DNA from 2 places in the Mycobacterium sp. MMS18-G62 genome. Region 2 is predicted to be linked to the other one. Evidence: predicted binding sites of a transcription regulator. Region 2 holds the regulator's gene; the other holds the start of a gene.
What was found. Region 2 encodes LexA, which represses DNA repair genes until DNA is damaged. Its sites were predicted from a motif close to CGAACANNTGTTCG; they were not measured.
Positions count from the first base shown of each region.

Region 1: cofD (2-phospho-L-lactate transferase) is a predicted target of LexA. The motif match lies at 2,091-2,104, and genes of this name have one in related genera.

Region 1 is NZ_CM132662.1:3,281,571-3,286,448, reverse strand. Features, by position in the region: gene ACWW36_RS16370 (phosphomannomutase/phosphoglucomutase) at 1-535, opposite strand, end outside; gene ACWW36_RS16365 (DUF3499 domain-containing protein) at 634-1,053, opposite strand; gene ACWW36_RS16360 (metallopeptidase family protein) at 1,184-1,606, shown strand; gene ACWW36_RS16355 (WhiB family transcriptional regulator) at 1,616-2,017, opposite strand; gene cofD (2-phospho-L-lactate transferase) at 2,309-3,292, shown strand; gene ACWW36_RS16345 (coenzyme F420-0:L-glutamate ligase) at 3,289-4,638, shown strand; gene ACWW36_RS16340 (NUDIX hydrolase) at 4,635-4,878, shown strand, end outside.
Region 2 is NZ_CM132662.1:4,040,044-4,044,921, forward strand. Features, by position in the region: gene ACWW36_RS20145 (acyl-CoA dehydrogenase family protein) at 1-413, shown strand, start outside; gene ACWW36_RS20150 (LGFP repeat-containing protein) at 537-2,510, shown strand; gene lexA (transcriptional repressor LexA) at 2,514-3,218, opposite strand; gene ACWW36_RS20160 (LysM peptidoglycan-binding domain-containing protein) at 3,428-3,877, shown strand; gene nrdR (transcriptional regulator NrdR) at 4,040-4,504, shown strand; gene ACWW36_RS20170 (PhzF family phenazine biosynthesis protein) at 4,515-4,878, opposite strand, start outside.

The sequences.
Region 1 (4,878 bases), 760 kb from region 2:
CGGCGACCCGGAGCGGGCGCAGTTCGGTGACGTCGACCAGTGACCGCAGGAACTCGCCGTAGTCGGCCAGCACGTCGCGGTCGGAGATACTGCCGCGGGGTCCGTCGTAGGCGGGCACGCCCGCGATGACGTCCTCACTGATGGCGGTCAGCCCGGTGTCCTTGCCAACGGGTTTGGCGCCGGCACGGCACAGCTTGATTCCGTTGTAGGCGGCCGGGTTGTGGCTCGCGGTGAACATCGCGCCGGGGCAGTCCAGCAGACCCGACGCGAAATACAGCTGATCCGTTGAGGCCAGCCCGATCCGAACCACGTCGAGACCCTGGGCCACAACGCCATCGGCGAATGCCGCCGACAACGACGGTGAACTGGCCCGCATGTCGTGGCCGATCACCACTTGCGAAGCATCGCCACGGACCATGCGCGCGAACGCACCCCCGACGTCGGCGACGAATTGCTCATCGAGTTCCTGGCCGACCAACCCGCGGACGTCATACGCCTTGATGACGCGGTGAACATCGGCGGCGGGCCGTGACATAGAACTCCTTGCAAAAGGGACCGTTGGCGCCAGCCTAACCGTCGCGCCGTCGGCGCACGCCGACTACTCGGGCCTAGGGCCTTAAGCCGGTTCGGGGTTTAGTCACTGGGGTCTGGCAACACCCGCAGGTGGCCCCGCCGGCGTCCGTTCGACTCGGGTTTGCGGGCGGCCGGCGCCATCAGGGCACCGCCGTGCACACCGGTGACGGGATCGGAAAACCCTGCCGCCACGCCGTTCATCGGACCTGGGCCGTCGCGTCCTTCACGCACGGCATCGGCGAGCGCGACGAGATCGTCTTCGTCGGGATGAGAGGGCAGCGGCCCCGCGTGGCGAACCAGCTCCCAGCCCCGCGGCGCGGTGATGCGGCCGGCGTGCGCCACGCACAGATCCCACGAATGCGGCTCGGACACCGTGGCAAGGGGACCGACGACGGCCGTCGAATCGGAGTAGACGAAGGTCAGCGTCGCGACCGCATAGTGGGGGCACCCGGGCCGGCAGCAGCGACGGGGAACGTTCACAGCGAGAGGCTATCGTGCGGAATCGCCGTGGGCCGCCGGACACGCGCAGCCGCGGAGGCGACGATCTCCAACCGTTACTCTTCATCTCGTGGCCGAGCAGAATCTGCGGCGATCGCGTCGCGGCCGGGAAATGCGCGGGCCGCTCCTTCCGCCGTCGGTGCCGGGCTGGCGGAGCCGGGCCGAGCGCTTCGACATGGCGGTGCTGGAGGCCTACGAACCCATCGAACGGCGCTGGGCCGACAGGGTGTCGGCGCTGGACGTCGCCGTGGACGAGATACCCCGTATCTCACCGAAGGATCCGGACGCGGTGTCGTGGCCGCCGGAGGTACTCGCGGACGGTCCGATCGCACTGGCGCGGCTTATCCCAGCCGGGGTCGATGTCCGCGGTAACTCGACTCGGGCGCGAATCGTCTTGTTCCGCAAGCCGATTGAGCGACGGGCGAAGGACACCGTCGAGCTGGCGGAGCTGCTGCATGAGGTGTTGGTGGCTCAGGTCGCCACCTATTTGGGCGTCGAACCGTCTGTCATCGACCCGACGATCGATGACGAATAAAACGTATGCCTAGACGATGCCGCGCTTGAGGCGACGGCGTTCGCGCTCCGAGAGCCCGCCCCAGATGCCGAAGCGCTCGTCATGGGCCAGTGCGTAGTCGAGGCACTTGTCGCGCACCTCGCACCCCATGCAGATTCGCTTGGCCTCGCGGGTCGAGCCGCCCTTCTCGGGGAAAAACGCCTCGGGGTCCGTTTGCGCGCACAAACCGCGCTCTTGCCAAAGTTCATCTTCGGTAGTTGCCGGGGCAACTTCATATCTCTCGGGTTGCTCTGGCACCAAACTCAATTGGGGCCGTCCCGGTGTCCCAATTGGTGTCGGTCCGGTAATGGTGTGACGGGTGTCGCCTACTGAGCCGAGAATCCGGTTGTCAAATCGGTCGTGGTGACCGAAATCGACCTGCTCAAAAGCCATGTTCCGCCTCCTCACCTGGTCTCGTAGATCGTTAAATTAAGCCCCACTATTGTTATGTGCGGCCATCTCAATTCGAACAAGTGATCGAATCTCGGTCTGCGACACCGGAACCGGCCGGCCAACCGCGAAATGACACTGGTGTGATTACACACGTGTTAGCTGCCGCGGTCAAGCGCTAGAACAGAAATTCATACCATTCCGTGATCGGAATTCGGCGCGTCGCGGCGTGGCGTGTCTCTCACACCCCCGCGCCGCCACCGGTTCCGGCGCGACGGCCTAGTGTCGGTCGATGTGAAGGTCACGGTTCTGGTCGGCGGTGTAGGGGGCGCGCGCTTCCTGCTGGGCGTGCAGCACCTGCTGGGCTTGGGCCAATTTGGCGGGTCCCAATCCGATAACGAACTCACCGCCGTGGTGAACATCGGCGACGACGCGTGGATGTACGGCGTGCGGATCTGCCCGGACCTGGATACCTGCATGTACACCCTCGGCGGCGGCATCGACCCGGAACGCGGCTGGGGGCACCGCGACGAAACCTGGCACGCCAAAGAAGAGCTCGCCGCCTACGGTGTGCAGCCGGACTGGTTCGGTCTCGGCGACCGCGATCTGGCCACCCATCTAGTGCGCAGCCAGATGCTGCGCGCGGGCTATCCGCTCTCGCAAGTCACCGAGGCCCTGTGCCAGCGCTGGGCACCCGGCGCGCAGCTGCTGCCTGCCAGTGACGACCGCAGCGAAACCCATGTCGTCATCACCGATCCCAGCGACGGTGAGAAACGCGCGATCCACTTTCAGGAATGGTGGGTGCGCTACCGCGCGAAGGTCCAAACGCACAGCTTTGCGTTCGTCGGCGCCGACAAGGCCACCGTCGGCCCCGGCGTCGCAGAGGCGATAGCAGAGGCCGACGCGGTGCTGCTCGCGCCGTCCAACCCAGTGGTGAGCATCGGCGCGATATTGGCCATCCCCGGTATCCGGGGCGCGCTGCGCTCGACGAAGGCACACGTGATCGGCTACTCCCCCATCATTGGCGGAAAGCCGTTGCGCGGCATGGCCGACGAATGCCTGTCGGTCATCGGCGTGGCGAGCACTTCCGAAGCGGTCGGCGGCTATTACGGTCCACGTTCCGGCGTCGGCATTCTCGACGGATGGCTGATCCACGAGGGCGACCACGCCGAGATCGAGGGCATCGAGGTCCGGTCGGTGCCGCTGCTGATGACCGATCCGGCGGCGACGGCCGAAATGGTCCGTGCGGGGCTGGATCTCGCGGGGGTGAAGCCGTGACCGAGCACGGTTCGGCCGCTGCGGTCGAACTGCTTCCCGTGGCCGGGCTGCCCGAGTTCCGCCCTGGCGACGACCTGGCCGCGGCGATCGTCGAGGCGGCACCGTGGTTGCAGGACGACGACGTCGTGGTGGTCACCAGCAAGGTGGTGTCCAAGTGCGAGGGCCGCATCGTCGCCGCGCCGTCCGACCCCGAAGAACGGGACGCGTTGCGGCGCAAGCTGATCGACGCCGAAGCCGTGCGGGTCCTGGCACGCAAGGGCCGGACCTTGATCACCGAGAACGCGCTCGGCCTTGTGCAGGCCGCCGCCGGTGTCGACGGCTCCAACATCGGCGCAACGGAATTGGCGCTGCTCCCCGAAGACCCCGACGCCAGCGCGGCGACGCTGCGGGCAGGGGTACGGGAACGGCTCGGCGTCACCGTCGGCGTGGTCGTCACCGACACGATGGGCCGGGCGTGGCGCAACGGGCAGACCGATTTCGCGATCGGCGCCGCAGGCCTGACGGTGCTGCACGGATACGCAGGGGCCCACGATCGCCACGGAAACGAGCTGATCGTCACCGAGATCGCCGTCGCCGACGAGATCGCGGCGGCGGCCGACCTGGTCAAAGGCAAGCTGACCGACATTCCGGTCGCGGTGGTTCGCGGGTTGACGTTGTCGGACAACGGGTCCAACGCACGCACCCTTTTGCGGCCCGGCGAGGATGACCTGTTCTGGCTGGGCACCGAAGAAGCCATCGCGTTGGGGCGCAGTCAGGCCCAGCTGCTGAGGCGGTCGGTGCGCCGATTTTCCGAGGATCCCGTCGCGGCCGAACTCATCGAGTCCGCCGTGGCCGAAGCACTCACCGCACCCGCACCCCACCACACCCGGCCGGTGCGGTTCGTCTGGATACAGGACACGGCCACGCGTCAGCGGCTGCTGGATCGGATGAAAGACAAGTGGAGCTCCGACCTGGCCGGCGACGGAAAACCGGCCGACGCAGTCGAGCGTCGCGTCAGCCGCGGTCAGATCCTCTACGACGCACCGGAACTGGTGATCCCGTTCATGGTTCCCGACGGCGCCCATAGCTATCCCGATCCGGCCCGGACCGCGGCCGAGCACACGATGTTCACCGTTGCGGTGGGCGCCGCCGTGCAGGCGCTGCTGGTGGCCCTGGCCGTGCGCGGTGTCGGCAGCTGCTGGATCGGCTCGACGATCTTCGCCCCTGACCTGGTTCGCGACGAGCTGGTATTGCCGCCCGAATGGGAGCCGTTGGGCGCCATAGCAATCGGCTACCCCGAAGAGGGCACACAGGCATCCGGGCCCCGCGATCCGGTCCCGACCGACGATCTGCTGGTGCGCAAGTGAGCCTTCATGCCTCGGCCGTCGAGATCTTGACCGGTTGGGAGGCACCGGATCCCGCGCAGGACACGCTGCGACACGCCGTGCTCGCGTTTCTTGCCGCCCGCCCGGACGGGTGCCTGCGCGAGTGTGTGCCCGGCCATGTCACGGCCTCGGCGTTGGTGCTCGACCACACCGGCACGCACGCACTGCTGACGTTGCACCCGCGGTTCGGCCGGTGGCTGCAACTCGGCGGCCATTGCGAGG
Region 2 (4,878 bases):
GCATCAGCATCGCGGTGATGGCCGCGACCGCGATGGAAGCCGTCCTTGAGGACACACTGCAATATGCCAAGGAACGCAAGGCATTTGGACGCCCGATCGGCAGCCAGCAGAACAGCCGGTTTCTGCTCGCCGAGCTGGCGACCGAGGCGACGGTGGTGCGGATCATGGTCGACGAATTTCTGCGGCTACACCTCGACGAGAAGCTGACTGCCGAGCAGGCCGCGATGGCCAAGTGGTATTCCACCGAAAAACAGGTGTATCTCATCGATCGCTGTCTGCAATTGCACGGTGGCTACGGATATATGCGTGAATATCCGGTTGCCCGCGCTTATCTCGATTCACGTGTCCAGACAATTTATGGCGGAACGACCGAAATCATGAAGGAGATCATCGGCCGCAGCATGGGCGTCTGAGCCCGGACAGGTATTTTCTCTCCAAGATCGGCGATGCTCCTTGGTATTCGTCGTCTGCTGACGCAAAGTTGACGGGCGCGATACTTTTCAAGGAATTTTTTGCGCTGATTGCGGGGAGGATAAATGAGCGGGCGTAGCACGGTGCTCGTGCGGGCGGCCATCGGTCTGCTCGCAGTCGGAGTGGCCGTCCTGCTGGCACCGGTCGCGGCGGCAACTCCGGAAAGTGACGCCAACGACGCGATCAACGCCGCATATGACGGAGGCGGTGGCCCCACCGGTGCGCTCGGCCCCAAGGACGGTGACGTCTATCCGGTCGGAGAAGGCTTCGGCCAGAACTTCGCAGGCGGCAAGATCTTCTTCACCCCCGCCACGGGCGCCCACATCATGACCGGCGCGATCCTGGAGAAGTACGAGTCGCTGGGCGGACCGGGCGACAGCGACCTCGGATTTCCGACCATCGACGAAGGCCCGGGCCGCGCACAGGACAGCCGGAACACCACGTTCAGCGCGGCCGATAAACCGGTGATTTTCTGGACCCCTGGCACTGGAGCGCGGGTGGTGCGCGGAGCCATCAACGCCGCCTGGGACAAACTCGGAGGCTCGGCCGGGCAGCTGGGCGTGCCCGCCGAGGACGAGATGTACCGCGGCGCCGTCGTCTCGCAGAAGTTCACCGGCGGCGAGATCTCTTATGACACCAAGGCCAAGACATTCACGACTGATCCCCCTGAGCTGGCAGGTGAGCTGGCCGGCCTGACCATCCCCGAAGACCCGACCTCGGCCATCAACGCCGCGCGGCGCGCCGCAGGCGGGGCGCTGGGACCGCTGGGCGCCGCGCAGGGCGCCCCATATCCGATCGGCAAGGACGGCCTCGGCCAGAACTTCGCAGGCGGAAAGATCTTCTATAGCCCCGCTACCGGAGCGAACGTCGTCACCGGTCAGGTGCTCGCCAAGTACGAAAGCGTCGGTGGCCCGCAGGGCGACCTGGGCTTCCCGACCTCCAACGAGGTCGACGGTGGGCTCCCGACCGAAAGCCGGATGACCAGTTTCGCCGCCGAGGACCAGCCGGTCATCTTCTGGACACCCGACTACGGCGCGGTCATCGTGCGCGGCGCCATGAATGCCGCCTGGCAGAAACTGGACGGCGCCGCCGGCCCGCTTGGCGCGCCGATCGCCGACCAGACCGAGAGCGGCGATGTCCTCACGCAGCGGTTCAGCGGCGGAGTGGTCTCGTGGGACCGGTCGAAGAACGCGTTCAGCACCGAGCCGGCCAATCTGGCGTCCCGGCTCGCCGGTCTCAAGGTGCCGGGGCAGGACGTACCCAAGGAACCGACCGCCCCTGCGGGGTCAAACACCAAGCAGCACAAGTGGTTTGCGCCGAACTGGTGGTGGCTGCTTGCGCTCATCCCGATACTGGTGTCGGTCGGGCTCGTCGCGTTCGCGGCGGTGCGCAACCGCCGCCGCGGCCGTGACGACAACCGGCTGGAAGGTGACGACGCCGGCCCCGGCGTCGCGCCCTACGAACCAGTGACCGGCGGCGCGGGGCAGCAACCGGCCGAAGACGAGCGGGCCGCCGCGCTGTTCGGTGATCGCTACGCGCAGGAGGGACTTGGCTCGTTGCCGTCCTCAGCAGCAAGCCACGACTATCCGCCGGCGCCGATGAGCCTGTGGGGATCACCTGAGCACACCGACCACCCTGATCACCCCGATCACACCGACCATGCCGACGACGCGGTCACGGCGCAGGAACCTGCGGTGAGCCAGGAGTCCGCCGTGACGCCGGAACCCGTTGCGGCGCAGACGGTGGAGGACGACCCCGACAAGGTCGACACGACGCCGACCCGCGTCGAGCACGACCCTCTCACCGATACCGGCCGTCACGCGCGAATCGTGATCGAAGAACCGGCGCCCGAGGACATTCCATTCCGTCTGCCGCTGGAGGATTCCGACCAGGCGCCGGAGGGTTTCCCGATCAAGGCGGACACCAAGTCGGGGTTGTACTGGGCGCCCGGAAGCGCGCTCTACGACGACGCGCGTGCCGAAATCTGGTTCGTCAACGAGGAATTCGCCCGCACAAACGGCTTCGTCAGGGCGAATTGACGGCTAGATCTTGCGGATAACCGTGACGACCTTGCCGAGCACGGCGGCGTCGTTGCCGGGAATCGGGTCGAACGCGGGGTTGTGCGGCATCAGCCATACCTGACCACGCGTTCGCTTGAACGTCTTCACGGTGGCTTCGCCGTCGATCATCGCCGCGACGATGTCGCCGTTGTCGGCGACGTTCTGCTGACGAACGACGACCCAGTCGCCGTCGCAGATGGCCGCGTCGACCATCGAGTCGCCGACCACCTTGAGCAGAAACAGTGAGCCCTCGCCTACCAGCTCACGTGGCAGCGGGAAGACGTCCTCCACGGCTTCCTCGGCAAGAATCGGGCCGCCGGCGGCGATGCGGCCGAGCACCGGCACGAACGTCGGTTCCGGCAGGGCATCCGACCCCGCCACATCGGTCGCGACGATCGGCGTCACGCTGTCGTCGACGCCGCGCACATCAACGGCCCGCGGCCGGTTGGGATCGCGCCGCAGGTAGCCCTTGCGCTCGAGTGTCCGTAACTGATGAGCCACCGACGACGTCGACGTCAGCCCGACGGCGTCGCCGATTTCCCGGATGCTGGGCGGATAGCCGCGAGAAGTCACCGACGCGCGGATGACCTCCAGAATGGTGCGCTGACGCTCGGTCAGTCCTTCGGTGGGTGTTCTGCGCCCAGTACCGACGGTGCCGTCCCCGCTGTCGCTGCTGTCGTCGCTCATGGCGCCGAATGTAGTCCGCCCACCGAAGATAATCAAACATGTGTTCGAGGCGTGTCGCCTTCGCGGGTCAGCCCCCGATCGGCCGCCGAAATTTGTCGGTGGGTCGCTCTATCGTTTGCAACAGTTCGATCACACGTTCTATAAATCGAACATGTGATCGAGTATGTTCGAACACAAGAGCGAAAAACATCGGAGCGGAAGGCAGGCACATGACGATCCTCGACACCCGAGAATTTGAAGCGACGCCGGTGGTCAGGCCGGGATTCCGGCAGGCAGGCACCGGCCGGCGGCCCAAGTCCCAGCGTCCGGGTGGGGCACCGATGCGCTACCGCGGTAGCGGCGTTCTGGTGTCGCGGGCGTCGCACCGCCGCAGGCCCATCACCCCGGCGACGACGGTGGGGCTGGCGCTGATCGCGGCGGCGATCACCGTGTGGCTGGGTCTGGTGGCTCAATTCGGTGAAATGGCGGCCGGCACCACCGCGGTGCCGGATCGACTGGCCGTGGTTCAGGTCCAGATGGGGGAGACGCTGCAGCAGGTCGCCCATCGAGTGGCTCCTGAGGCTCCCGTGGGCCAGGTGGTAGAGCGCATCCGCGAGCTCAACCAACTCGATTCCGTGGCGCTGGACGCCGGTCAGACCCTGATCGCACCGATCGGCTGACGGCGGCCCGTGAGCAGTGAAAGACGCTGCCGCCCAATGTCTCTGGCCGTCAGGGCCGCTGTCTGCCGGCCAAACTCCCCGGTGCTGGGCTACTCGGGGGCTGCGCAGGTACGCTCAGAGACGTTCGAGGTAGTTGTCTGTCCGCGTGGCGAAGGAGCGGTGATGCACTGTCCGTTCTGCCGCCATCCCGACTCTCGCGTGGTCGATTCCCGCGAAACCGACGAGGGCCAGGCCATTCGGCGTCGCCGCTCCTGTCCGGAATGCGGCCGCCGGTTCACCACCGTCGAGACGGCGGTACTCGCCGTCGTCAAGCGCAGTGGCGTCACGGAGCCGTTCAGCCGGGAAAAGGTGATCCGCGGTGTGCGGCGGGCATGCCAGGGCCGTCAGGTCGACGACGACGCCCTGAACCTGTTAGCCCAGCAGGTGGAGGACGCCGTTCGGGCGACGGGCTCACCCGAAGTGCCCAGCCACGAAGTCGGGTTGGCCATTCTGGGGCCGTTGCGTGAGCTCGACGAGGTGGCTTACCTGCGGTTTGCCTCGGTGTACCGCTCGTTCGAATCCGCCGAAGACTTCGAACGAGAGATCGAGGCACTGCGCGCGGCCCGCGACGTCGCGGCACAGGGCTGACCGACCGCCCTCAGATCTGTTTGATGCCGTCGCTGACCACGCGACCGGCGATGCGGACCCAACCTTCCGGGCTCCATTGCGTGTAGATCACCGAGCCTTTGCCCTGCACGATCGTCAGGTCGCGGCTGAGGTAGTCGGTGATCCGCACCGCGGCCGCGCCGGTCGCCTCATCCTCGGGCACACCCAGGCTCGCGGCGAACATCCGCGCGCGCAGCACGCCCTGCTCGCGGTCGGTCCATGTCCACACGAAGTTCTGCACGTCGTCGGGGTAGTCGTCCGGGTCTGCGGCGAACAGCTCATCGGTTGAGGCCACGTCGTAGATTGCGAACTCCGGCGCCCACTCCGAGCGCGCGCTCACTGCGGTCACATCGTCG